3 regions of the Butyrivibrio sp. AE3004 genome follow, and region 2 is predicted to be linked to each of the others. Evidence: predicted binding sites of a transcription regulator. Region 2 holds the regulator's gene; each other region holds the start of a gene.

Region 1 (4,653 bases), on a different contig from region 2:
TTGTCATATATTCTTGAAGTACATAATGCAATGATTTTTTTGCCGTTAATCATGAGCTATCCCTTCATTATTATCTTTTAAAATATTATCCGAGAATACACAGATGTTCCTTTAATCATAACACCATTTTGTTTACTTTGTTCAGAAAAAAGATATCAAAAATATAAAAACAGACTCCGGGAGTGTTTTGCCCGGAGTCTATAATAATCAAAGGAATAAACTATGCCTTAACTTTTTCTACAGATGAGTTCAACCACCCTTTTATATCAGAAATGCCTGCATATGCCTTGAATTCGTTGTTGTTGGCAACAATTAGTGTAGGAGCTTGCATTATACCGAATTTTTCTACCAGTTTGGCATTTGTATCAGCATCCACTACTGTGTAATTGATTCCTGCTTTATCCAAGAGAGAACTGGCAATTTTGCAGTTCGGACATGTTTTTGTCTTGAAGAGAAAAGCGGCTTCATTGGTTGTAATTTTTAGATTAATCAGAGTATTTTCAAGTTCAGCTGCTGTTTTTACAGAGGTTTCCATGAAAGGAGATTGTACAGTAGTACTGTATGAGCCCTGCTTTTTGTGAGTAAAAGAGGAATGCGCAACATTATAAACTTGACGATCCCGATATTCTTGAGTCTTTCCATCATTCCAATTTGCAACGGGACGATAATATCCGGTGATTCGGCTATAAACTTCGGTTTTCTTCCCACAATGCGGGCATATAGTCTGCTCGCCTGAGAGATATCCGTGTTCCTTACATACAGAGTACGTAGGTGACATTGTATAATATGGAAGTTTATAATTTTCAGCTATTTTTCTGACAAGATTAGCAGCTGATTTCCAATCAGGCAGCTTTTCACCAAGGAATGCATGGAAAACGGTTCCTGAAGTGTAAAGTGTCTGCAATTCATCCTGAATGTCCAGAGCAGTGAAAATATCTTCTGTATAACCAACAGGCAGATGAGAAGAATTTGTATAATAAGGCGTTCCACTCATATTTGCCGTAATTATGTCAGGATAAAGCTCTTTATCGTGTTTTGCAAAGCGATAAGTTGTTGATTCTGCAGGTGTTGCTTCAAGATTGTACAAATCCCCATACTTTTCCTGGTAGTCAGAAAGTCTGTCTCGCATATGGGTCAGAACATCTTTTGTAAAAGCCTGGACTTTGGAATCCGTCATGTCACATCTGAGCCATTTGGAATTAAGACCGACTTCGTTCATACCAATTAGCCCGATCGTTGAGAAGTGATTGGAAAAAGATCCCAAATATCTCTTTGTATAAGGATATAAACCCTGATCAAGGAGTTTGCTTATAACCTGACGTTTGGTATTAAGACTTCTGGCTGCTATGTCCATTAAGTGATCAAGGCGATTATAAAAATCTTTTTCGTTGTCTGCAAGATATGCTATTCTGGGCATGTTTATAGTGACAACACCAATAGAACCTGTTGATTCTCCGGAGCCAAAATAACCTCCTGATTTCTTTCTGAGTTCACGCAGATCCAAACGCAAACGACAGCACATAGAACGTACATCACTGGGTTCCATGTCTGAATTTATATAGTTTGAAAAATAGGGAGTACCATATTTTGCGGTCATTTCAAAAAGTAATTTGTTATTTTCGGTTTCACTCCAATCAAAATCGCTAGTTATTGAATACGTGGGGATAGGATATTGAAATCCGCGTCCATTAGCGTCTCCTTCTATCATAATTTCTATAAATGCTTTGTTGACCATGTCCATTTCGTGTTGGCAGTCACCATAAGTAAAATCGAGTTCTTTTCCGCCAACAATAGCATTGATATTTTTAAGATCCGCAGGTACAGTCCAATCCAGTGTGATATTTGAAAAAGGAGCCTGTGTTCCCCACCTGCTGGGTGTGTTAACACCATAAACAAATGATTGGATGCATTGCTTAACTTCGTCCTGTGAAAGATTATCAACTTTAACAAAAGGAGCAAGGTATGTATCAAAAGATGAAAATGCCTGTGCGCCGGCCCATTCATTCTGCATTATTCCAAGGAAGTTAACCATCTGATTGCATAGAGTTGAAAGATGGTTGGCAGGTGCGGAAGTGATTTTTCCGGGAATGCCTCCCAAACCTTCCTGAATAAGCTGCTTGAGACTCCAACCTGCACAGTAGCCTGAAAGCATTGCCAGATCATGTATATGAATAGCCGCACTTCTATGAGCTTTAGCAATCTCTTCATCGTATACTTCTGAAAGCCAGTAATTTGCAGTGATAGCACCGGAATTAGACAGAATGAGACCGCCAATTGAGTATGTAACAGTAGAATTTTCTTTTACACGCCAATCATTAATTTTAAGGTAATCGTTAACGAGATCTTTGTAATTAAGGAGTGCAGAGTTTACATTACGAACTTTTTCCCGCTGTTTTCTGTATAATATGTAGGTCTTTGCAACATCTGAATATCCTGATTCAGATAATACTTTTTCAACACTGTCCTGAATTTGTTCAACTGTTATTTTATTGGCTGTGATTTTTGTCTCAAAATCTGAAGCAACTCTAAGAGATACCAAATCAATTACACTTGAATGATATGGCTTTTCAAGTGCTTCAAAGGCTTTGATGATTGCTGAAGAAATTTTGGAAATGTCAAATTTGGCGATGCTGCCATCACGCTTTACGACTTCATACATAGAAATACCCCCCATTAAACTTTATACACCCATAAATATAAATTAACATATATACAATATATGGTCAATATTTAGATACTCGAGCGTGAAAAACACTATATATAGTATTTGCGGTTTCTTTATAAGTGATGAGTATAAGAGCAATATGTAGAGAGAAACTCAAAAAACCATATATTAAAATAAAGTATCAATAACGAAATACAGGAGATTAAACAGTGAAAAAATTTAATTTAGTAAGCAACAATAAAGCTGTAAATATTCTGATAGAAGATAGTAGTTTTGAGGGAGTTAAACTTATTGGTAATACCCTTGCCGAAGATATAAAAGCTGTAACAGACACAGATTCTTTGTTTTTTACAAATGCCAAAGAATGTGTTGCAAAAGAGCTTATTATTATCGCAACTCTCGGAAAAAGTGATATTGTGCCTTGCTTTGAGAGAAATGGAAAACTAAGAACGCAAGATATTGCAGGCAAAAAAGAAGTGTTTATGATGCAGATAGTGGATGAGCCATTTGCAGGCGAAGACTTTTTTGTAGAAAAAGCACTTGTTATTGTTGGTAGCGATAAAAGAGGTACTATCTATGGTATGTTTCATTTATCCGAAATGTTGGGAGTTTCACCACTAATATATTTTGGTGATGTAATACCGCATAAGAATCCTAATCCGGAAATAATTCTTGATGATATAGTTGTTTCAAAAGAGCCATCAGTTGAATACAGGGGATTCTTTATAAATGATGAGTGGCCTGCTTTTGGCAATTGGACATTGGAGAAATTTGGCGGGGTTAATGCAAAAGCATACAGGAAGATATTTGAATTGCTTTTGAGACTTAAAGGCAATTATTTATGGCCTGCTATGTGGAATTCATCTTTTTCTGAGGATGGACCGGGACTTAGTAACGCAATTTTAGCAGATAAGCTTGGAATAATAATGGGAACATCCCATCATGAACCATTATGTCGTGCAGGAATAGAATGGCAGAATAAGTATAAGGAATATGGAAATGATTCTACCTGGAGTTTCCTTTCCAACGAAGAGGCAATAACAAAGTTTTGGGAAGATGGACTTCGCAGGAATAAAGATTACGAAAATATAATCACAATAGGCATGAGGGGAGAGGCAGATTCAAAGCTTCTTCCTGAAGATTCAACGCTTAAGGACAACATAGATGTTATTAAAAAAGTAGTAAAGGTTCAAAATTCTTTAATAAAACAATATGTTTGTGAAGAACTGGAAAATGTTCCGAGAATGCTTGCTATATATAAGGAAGTTGAGGACTATTATTATGGGGACGATTCTTGCGAAGGATTGAAGGATTGGGATGAACTATCAGACGTTATTTTTCTTTTGAGTGATGATAATCATGGAAATCTTCGAAATCTGCCCACATATGATGAAAGGAAACATCCCGGTGGATATGGAATGTATTATCATTTTGATTATCATGGTGCTCCTATCAGCTATGAGTGGACCAACTGTAACAGATTAACTAAGATCTGGGAACAGATGACCTTTGCTTATGAAGCCGGTGTAAGAAAAATGTGGATAGTTAACGTTGGTGATCTTAAAGAGATGGAGTACCCGCTTAGCTATTTTATGGAACTTGCCTATGATTTCGAAAAATGGGGAACATCTGCGCCTAATATGACAGAAACATATGCAAAATTATGGATTGAAAAGCAGTTTGGAAGCTATATAACCGAGCTTCAAAAGGAAAAGATTTTTAAAGTGCTTGAAGGTTATACAAGGTGGAATGCCGCAAGAACACCGGAAACGATGAATGAGAATATATATCATCCCGTAAATTATAGAGAATGTGACAGAGTAATGAGGTCTGTCAATGAAATTTTGAGCATTGCGGAAGGATTAAACGAAGAATTAAGGAATGAAGCGCGGCTTGCATATCAGAGTATGATTTATTATGGTGCTGCAGCATCTTTGAACCTGGTTCTTGCATGGTGTGAGACGGCTTTAAATCATGAATATGCAAGA
Region 2 (4,653 bases):
TCCTCTTTATAAAATAATATAGTTCTGTATCAGTTTTACCGAACAGATAAATAATACTGACGAAGTTCAAAAAACGTCTTGATCAGGTATTATTTTGCAGGCTTTATCTTTGCAAAGTCCTGCGCATAAAGTGGATAGAATACGTATCCTGTATAGTTTTTATTAAGTACCACAAATTCCGGAAGATCCTGAATATATACATTTGCTGCTGTCTCTGAAAGAATCTTCTCACATTCTTTATAATACTTGGTCTTTTCTGCGTCATCAACAGCTTCAACTGCTGCTGTCAATGCAGCATCGTAATCAGCATTACTGTAGTTAATGAAGTTGTTTTTCGCATCTGACTTAAATCTGCTAAGGAGTGCGTATGCTGTAAGAGTTGATGCATCAACACCTACAACAGTTGACTCAAAGTTACGATTTGTATAAACATCCTCAAGCCATGAATTCCATTCAACTTCCTGTATTGTAGCATTTACACCGATCTCTTTAAATTCCTCTACAAGAACCTGAGCAGTATCTACATGCTGGGCATAGTTAGATGGAACTGTAATGGTAAAATCAAAACCATTTGGATATCCTGCTTCAGCGAGTAGTTCCTTAGCCTTATCGATATCCTGATTGTAGGTATCATTCAGACTTGCGTCAAAATACTTACCGAATGAAGGATACATACTACTACCAACCTCAGTACCCTTACCATCTGAAACAAAATCCATTATTGTCTGAGGGTCAACGGCATAGCAAAGTGCCTGACGAACCTGTTCATTGTCAAAAGGAGCCTTGGCATTGTTTAAATACAAAGCCTGAACAAGATTCATTGTGCCTTCATAGACATCAAATTTATCAGAAAGCTGTGCTACCTGTGCTGACGGTACGCGTGCAATCATATCGATTGAACCGCCTTCAAGATCCATAACTATTGAATCTGCATTAGCCTCAATCTTAAGAGTTATATCCTTAATGAATGCAGGCTCGCCCCAATATTCATCAAATCTGGTGAGAATAATGTTTTCCTGTGGTGAACGTGATACAAACTTGTAAGGGCCTGTACCTACAGGATTCCCCTCCGGATTCTCATTGGCTGCAGGTATAATAGCAACTGTCATATATGCCAAAAACTCTGTATTAGCATCCTTGAGAGTCATAACGACCGTTGACTCGTCCTTAATCTCAACACTTTCTATATTAGAAAAAGCCGATATCAACGGATCAGTTCCATCAGTACCGGCATTACGTTCTATAGAATACTTAACATCCTCTGCCGTAACTGTCTGTCCATCATGGAACTTAACACCCTGTCTCAAAGTGAAAGTATAAACCTTTCCATCATCAGAAATTGTGTAGTCACTGGCTAAAGCAGGCTGAAGATTACCATCCTGATCAGGTTTTACGAGTCCCTCATAAATATTGAACAATACCTCTCTGGTTCCCGCCGCCTGAGTCATGTGCGGGTCCATACCATCAATATCTTGCGGAATACCGATAGTAATCTCAGAAAGATCATCTGCCGAGACAGTACTCTCCGCATTTTCCGCTTTGCCGTCCTTATCCTGACTAGCATTTTCGGTCACATTTGTGGTATCTGTCGTAGATTCCTCTGCCTTTTTACTTGAGCAGCCGCTCAATGTAAGAGTCAGTGTTGTTAACACAACCAAAAGTGTAGAAAGGCTTTTCCTTCCAATACTTCTCTTTATCATGTTACAATCCTTCCTTCCGTTATTAAGTTGTTATAGATTCCTGAACGCATTTTCACTTTGGCGTTCAGGAAGTCATACTACTTAAAAAACTATAAGGAATGAAGTAACCTATGTCAACAGAAAATGTTTACTCTCTTTTCAAAAGAGGAGTTGTTTTATCGGTTGAATCGGTAATTACACCCTCTTCTTCTTTTTCAAGAACAATCTTCAGTTCATCCATGAATGTATTAACGTCCTTAAATTCACGGTATACAGAAGCAAATCTGACATATGCTACAGGATCAAGATTTTTCATCTTCTCCATACACAATTCACCGATAATGCGGCTAGGTATTTCCTTCTGTTCAAGATTGAACACCTCAGTCTCAACAGCATCAACAATACTTGTAATCTGCTGCGCACTGACAGGTCTCTTGTGACATGCTCTCAGAACCCCAGCCTCAATCTTTGCACGGTTATACGGTTCGCGATTATTATCCTTCTTGATCACAATGAGAGGAATAGTCTCAACCTTCTCATAGGTTGTAAACCTCTTACCGCAGGAGTCGCAAACACGTCTGCGTCTTATTGATGTGTTGTCATCAGCAGGTCTTGAATCAATTACACGAGTGTTGTCTTTACCGCAAAAAGGACACTTCATAACATTAACCTTTCTGTGCATCATGCACATCCAAAATCAACATTTAGGGTCAAAAATATAGGCCCACACAAATTATTGTAACATCACTAAACGAAATTTTCTACAAAAAAATGCCAAATCTCGCAACCTGAAAGGATTCTTTATATCCATAGCGGATCGTTTTTTTATAAGAATTATGAAGTAATTTCTTATACGATAAAAAAGAGTAGCCATCTAGTGACTACTCTCTAAAATATCATTTCATAAATCCAATTATTTCTTCTGTAAGAAATCCGGAATCTTAAGACTCTTAGCTTCTACAGAACTTCTAACTTCGGGAGCACGATTAAGACCTGACTGCGGTCTGGGTGCAGGCTGAGGAGCTACCGGTCTTGCAGGCTGAACAGGCTGTGCACCACGTGATGTGAGTGTATCAATCGTAGGCTCAGGAGAAATCTGGTTCTGAGGCTGTACCTGAATCTGAGGTGTTACCTGAGCTGCAGTAGGCTGCGGCTGAGGCTGACGTACAGGCTGAGCAACAGGCTTAGCTGCCGGCATAACATTATTCTTATCATCAATACCTGTAGCGATAACTGTGATGTTACAGGTATCTGCCATGGACTCATCATACATAGCACCGAAGATGATATTAACATCATCACCTGCAAGATTTCTGATGTAGTCAGAAGCAGTTGAAGCATCCATAAGAGAAATATCACCGGATACATTGATGATAACATTGGATGCACCGTCAATCTTAGTCTCAAGAAGAGGAGACTCAACAGCCATCTTAACAGCATCTGCTGCCTTATCATCACCCTTACCGGATCCGATACCGATGTGAGCGATACCTTTTTCCTTCATGACTGTCTGTACATCAGCAAAGTCAAGATTGATAACTGCAGGAACATTGATAAGATCAGTAATACCCTGTACAGCCTGCTGAAGTACTTCATCTGCCTTCTTAAGCGCATCAGGCATTGTTGTACGTCTGTCGACAATCTGAAGAAGCTTATCATTAGGAATAACGATAAGTGTATCAACGTTATTTTTAATCGTATTAATACCTGCAAGTGCATTCTGCATACGAACACGAGCCTCAAAAGCAAAAGGCTTTGTTACAACACCTACAGTAAGAATACCCATATCCTTGGCAATCTTGGCAACAACGGGAGCTGCACCGGTTCCGGTACCACCACCCATTCCGCAAGTAACAAAGACCATATCGGCACCCTTAAGTGCGTTTGTGATCTCTTCCTGGCTCTCCTCGGCTGCCTTCTGACCGATTTCAGGCTTAGCTCCAGCGCCAAGTCCCTTTGTCAGCTTCTCACCGATCTGTAAAAGCTTGGGTGCTTTACAGAGCTGTAGAGCCTGTTTATCCGTATTAATTCCGATGAACTCTACACCGGAAATACTTTCTTCTACCATTCTATTTACAGCATTATTTCCTGCGCCACCTACCCCAACAACTATGATTTTGGCGCCGGATTCAGCCTCATTTGACTTTAGTTCAAGCAAGATAGTGCTCCTCCTTCATAACCTAAAACTCCTACAAGCCATTTTATAATTATTTTATATAATTTACAACCTAGAATTTTAATTTTTCTCTTCAAATGTAATGTTCTGAGTATTTGCGTCATATTCTGACATTTCCAGGATGCCTGTTTTGCCTTGGAGATTCGGTAAAATATATTGTAATTGTATCACTTTTTCATCTATGTTGTCATTAGTTCCAAGACTAACTTCTACATTTTCGAAATAAACATACAAGTGATAATCGCTGTCAAAAAAGATTTTATCTGCATTCAGGTCATATTTTCTGAGTAATTGAGTAATATCAAGAATCTCTGAAAAAACATTTTCATTTTCAACAGGAAGTTTCTCATGAAGAACAATATACTCAAAATTTAAGCCGAGCACAAGAGGAACATCATCCGATGGTTCAGTTGAAGTCTCAACAACGATACCATCCCTGTCAAAATATATGTATCTGTCCAGATATTTAACATATCCGGCTATAGCCTTTTCATAGACATTAATCCTTACTGTGTCGGGAGCCATGATCTCAACGTCCATTTTCTCAATAAAAGGAATACCTGTAATTTCTTTATTCCGGTATTTCATGGACAGGTAGAGCGAATTCTTGTCAAGTTTATCCGTCATTACCATATTCATGATCTCTTCATCGGTGTAATGTATGTTTCCGTCAACATAAACATTGGTTATCGAATAATTATGCGAAACATATGCTAAAGCTGACATGATCCCTATAAATAATATCAGTAGTATCGCACCGATTATAAAAAGACTCTTATGCAGAAAAAACAGCTCCCC
Region 3 (4,653 bases), 1.1 Mb from region 2:
GCAAAGACTTTGTAGTGGTTCAGGTTCCTAAAGATACAGTTCTGGACAGAATCGCAGTAAGTGATGACGGAGAATGGGCTCAGGTAAAATATGAGGACCAGTTACTCTTTTGTGTTATGAAATATCTTACTGTTCAGGAATAAAAAGTATGCAGCCATGAATAAAAGGGGTCAAGTGCTTCACAAAGGTCATCATAGCTTAAGCAAAGATTTTCAACTTTTTGATATATTTCTTCTGATGTAACTTTGTTTTCAAGAGCTTTGACCAGTCTGCTTTCACATTTTGACTCAAGAATTCTTACATCCATATTGATCAGAATATCCTCATAAAGCTGTTCTATACTTGAGAACAGGTGAGGATATTTTTTACGGATATAAGATAATTCATCCAGCATGGTTTCTCTTCGTTGAAGCAAAAAAAGAGTGTAAACAGGCTCAACTATTTCCCTTGGTTCTATTTCATCCTGATAAGAGCCGTCTTCATAGCCATAGCCTGAAGCATAGTATTCGCAAAGTTCCTGAATAAAAGGACTAACATGCGAGTCGTCATATAATTTTTGAAGTTCAGTAGTAAATGATTCTTTCATAATTAATAATGATACAACAAGGAGCGTCGATATGCGAATAGGAATTTTTGATTCCGGTATTGGTGGGCTTTCTGTTTTAAATGAAGCTTATCATAGATTTCCGGATGAAGAATATATTTTTTATGCAGATATAAAGCATGTACCGTATGGAACTAAATCCGAACAGGAAATAAAAGGCTTTGTAGATGAAATAGTAAGATTTCTTATAGATAAAAAGGTGGACGCTGTTGTGATCGCATGCAATACTGCTACCAGTGTGGCCGTCGAAATGCTAAGAGGAAAGTATGATCTTCCGATTCTAGGTATGGAACCCGCCGTAAAGCCGGCTGTAGAATGCCCTGGCGATAAAGACAAAAGAGTTCTTGTGATGGCGACTCCTGTTACTATAAGAGAAAAAAAGCTTGCTAATCTTCTTACCAAAGTAGATATACAACATAGGGCAGACCTTTTGGAGATGCCGGGACTGGTTAATTTTGCAGAGCACGAGGAGTACGATACAGACGAAGTCAGAGATTATATAAAAAGCAGATTTTCCGGGATTGGTGCTTCTAATGAAAAATATAGTTCACTTGTTTTGGGATGTACACATTTTAACTATTTCAAGCCTTTATACAGGGAAATTCTCGGAGATAAGATAAATCTTATAGACGGAAATTACGGAACAATTCATCATTTGGGAGAAGTCTTGGGCCTTAAGATGAATAAAGATCCAAATAGGGAGATTATTTTTAATCAACCACAAGATATAGTGGTTAAATATAAAACAACCTACTACGAGTCAGGAGACGAAATAACGGATACCGTCGACCTGTCAAAATACCTTAGAATGCTGAACAGGCTTGAGTTTGTTAGGAAAGTTTGATAACGATAAATTGTTACTTGATTTATACAATATAATGTATTATATTTTATATATAGCCACAAGATATAGTTTCGGGTGGCTATTATTTATCTAAAAAATTAAATTTCATGTATATTACTAGGGGGTTAACCAGTGAAGATTATTAAGAGAAGCGGTAAAGAAGTTACTTTTGATGGCTCAAAAATATTGGCAGCTATAGAGAAAGCTAATAAGGAAGTGACTCTTGATCAGAGCTTGTCTGAAGATCAGATAAAGGATATTGGAGCTCAGGTAGAAGAGAAATGTAACAAATTAACCAGAGCAGCAAACGTTGAAGAAATCCAGGATATGGTCGAAGATGGACTTATGCAGTCCGGAAAATTCGAGGTTGCCCGTAAGTATATTACTTATCGTTACCGCCATGCTCTTGTTCGTAAATCAAATACAACAGATGAACAGATCATGTCTCTCATAGAGTGCAGTAATGAGGAAGTTAAACAGGAAAATTCAAATAAAAATCCCACAGTAAACAGTGTTCAGAGAGATTATATGGCAGGAGAAGTAAGCCGTGATATTACACGCAGATTTCTGCTTCCTGAGGATGTTGTAAAAGCTCATAAGGATGGAATAATTCATTTTCATGATTCTGATTACTTTGCCCAGCATATGCATAATTGCTGTCTGGTTAATCTTGAGGATATGCTTCAGAACGGTACAGTTATATCTGAAACCATGATAGAACGTCCCAAGAGCTTTTCGACAGCTTGTAATATTGCTACCCAGGCAATAGCACAGATTGCCAGCTCACAATACGGCGGACAAAGCATAACATTGTCACATCTTGTACCTTTTGTGGATGTTAGCAGACAGAAATTCAGAAGAGAAGTCCGTCAGGAGTTTATCGATGCGGGGATGGAAGCAACAGATAAACAAATAGATGATATCGCAGAGATGCGTGTGCGCAAAGAAATCGAACGTGGAGTCCAGGTTATTCAGTATCAGGTAATTACATTAATGACTACTAACGGACAGGCTCCTTTCATTACAGTCTTCATGTATCTTGATGAAGTTCCTGAGGGCCAGCTTAGAGATGATCTTGCCCTTGTTATAGAAGAAATGCTTAAACAGAGAATAATAGGTGTAAAGAACGAAAAAGGAGTATATATTACACCTGCTTTCCCTAAACTTATATATGTTCTTGATGAAGATAATATTCATGAAGGAACACGTTATTGGTATTTAACTCAGTTAGCTGCAAAGTGTACGGCTAAGAGAATGGTTCCTGATTATATTTCCGCTAAGAAGATGAAGGAATATAAATCGGGAGATGTTTATCCCTGCATGGGCTGCAGAAGCTTTTTGACTGTAGATAGTGAGGAAAATGCAGAGGGTCTGTGTAACAAAGGTAATATTTCTAAGGCTCAGAATTATACAGAAGGTGAGCACAAGTACTACGGACGCTTTAATCAGGGAGTAGTTACAATAAATCTTGTAGATGCCGCATGCTCTTCAGGCGGAGATGAAGAAAAATTCTGGGAAATAATGGAGGAGCGCACAGAGCTTTGCAAGAAGGCATTAATGTGCAGACATAATCGTTTATTGGGAACACCTTCCGATGTTGCACCTATACTTTGGCAGAATGGAGCTCTTGCACGACTTAAAAAGGGAGAAACCATAGATAAATTATTGTATGGAAACTACTCAACTATTTCTCTTGGATATGCCGGACTTTGTGAATGTACAAAATTTATGAAAGGTGTTACACATACAGATCCTGCCGGAAAAGATTTTGCACTCAGAGTAATGCAGTTTATGAATGATAAGTGCTCAAAATGGAGGAAGGAAACCAATATTTCATTTAGCCTTTATGGGACTCCTCTGGAATCTACAACATATAAATTTGCCAGAGCACTTCAGAAACGATTTGGAATTATCGATGGAGTAACTGATAAGAACTACATTACAAACAGTTATCATGTCCATGTTACAGAGAAAATAGATGCATTTACAAAACTCAAGTTTGAGTCTGAATTTCAGGCACTTTCTCCGGGAGGAGCTATAAGCTATGTTGAAGTTCCGAACATGAATGACAATATCGAGGCCGTACTCTCAGTAATGCAGTATATTTATGAAAACATTATGTATGCTGAGCTTAATACAAAGAGTGATTACTGTCAGTGCTGTGGATATAATGGTGAGATACAGATTGAAACAGACATAGATGGTAAGCTTATCTGGAAATGTCCCAATTGCGGTAATACAGATCAGGATAAGATGAATGTGGCAAGACGTACATGTGGTTACATAGGCACTCAATATTGGAATCAGGGACGCACACAGGAAATAAAAGAAAGGGTATTACATCTTTGATGATGCATACGGGGATGAAAAAGTTTTTATAAGAAAGGGGAGCTACTGGTACTGGTAGCTCCTTTTTCACTAATGAGGATAAAATATGAATTATGCAGAAATAAAAACTACAGATATAGCAAATGGAACCGGAGTACGTACTTCACTTTTTGTTTCCGGGTGTACTCATCATTGCAAAGGCTGTTTTAATGAAGAAACATGGGACTTTAACTTTGGAAAAGCGTTTACAAAAGAAGTAGAGGATGAAATCATAGAAAGTCTACGACCGACATACATAACAGGGATTACAATCCTTGGGGGAGAGCCTATGGAGGTAGTAAATCAGAAAGCTTTGCGTCCATTTATTGAGAGAATAAAAAAAGAGCTTCCCGGGAAGACTATATGGGTTTATTCGGGATATCAATGGGAAGAAATTAATGATAAAAACAATAAAAGATGCAATGGAGAAGACACAGAAGCGATTCTTTCCAATATAGATGTGTTGGTTGATGGTGAATTTAACCTTGAATTAAAAGATATTTCACTAAAATTCAGAGGATCATCTAATCAAAGAATCATAATGGTTCAGGAATCTTTGAAAGAAGGAAGAATCGTTCTGTCTGATTTGAATGGATAATAATTATAAACGGTAAAGCCTCTTAGCGTTATTTTCGGTTATTTCAATTACCTGTTCAGCAGAAATACCTTTGATTTCGGCTATTTTTTGAACTATATAAGGTAGATTAAGTGAGGAATTACGTTTTCCTCTAAATGGTTCGGGTGAAAGATATGGAGAGTCGGTTTCTATAACAAGCTGTTCAATGGGAGCATATTCAACTACTTCACGCAGCTTTCGCCCGTTCTTGAAGGTAATCAC

What was found. Region 2 encodes NrdR, which represses ribonucleotide reductase genes. Its sites were predicted from a motif close to CACAANATNTTGTG; they were not measured.
Region 1: the regulator NrdR is predicted to act here: its motif matches at 2,753-2,766, upstream of BV60_RS0119780 (ribonucleoside triphosphate reductase).
Region 3: the regulator NrdR is predicted to act here: its motif matches at 1,506-1,519, upstream of nrdD (anaerobic ribonucleoside-triphosphate reductase).

Annotation. Positions count from the first base shown of each region.
Region 1 covers NZ_JNLQ01000003.1:218,992-223,644, reverse strand. The annotation lists gene BV60_RS0119780 (ribonucleoside triphosphate reductase) at 221-2,659, opposite strand; gene BV60_RS0119775 (glycosyl hydrolase 115 family protein) at 2,875-4,653, shown strand, end outside.
Region 2 covers NZ_JNLQ01000002.1:2,167,484-2,172,136, forward strand. The annotation lists gene BV60_RS0112445 (ABC transporter substrate-binding protein) at 90-1,700, opposite strand; gene nrdR (transcriptional regulator NrdR) at 1,828-2,340, opposite strand; gene ftsZ (cell division protein FtsZ) at 2,593-3,837, opposite strand; gene BV60_RS0112460 (cell division protein FtsQ/DivIB) at 3,916-4,653, opposite strand, start outside.
Region 3 covers NZ_JNLQ01000002.1:3,267,208-3,271,860, reverse strand. The annotation lists gene BV60_RS0117040 (SH3 domain-containing protein) at 1-143, shown strand, start outside; gene BV60_RS0117035 (hypothetical protein) at 134-586, opposite strand; gene murI (glutamate racemase) at 618-1,448, shown strand; gene nrdD (anaerobic ribonucleoside-triphosphate reductase) at 1,581-3,797, shown strand; gene nrdG (anaerobic ribonucleoside-triphosphate reductase activating protein) at 3,883-4,413, shown strand; gene BV60_RS0117015 (TatD family hydrolase) at 4,417-4,653, opposite strand, start outside.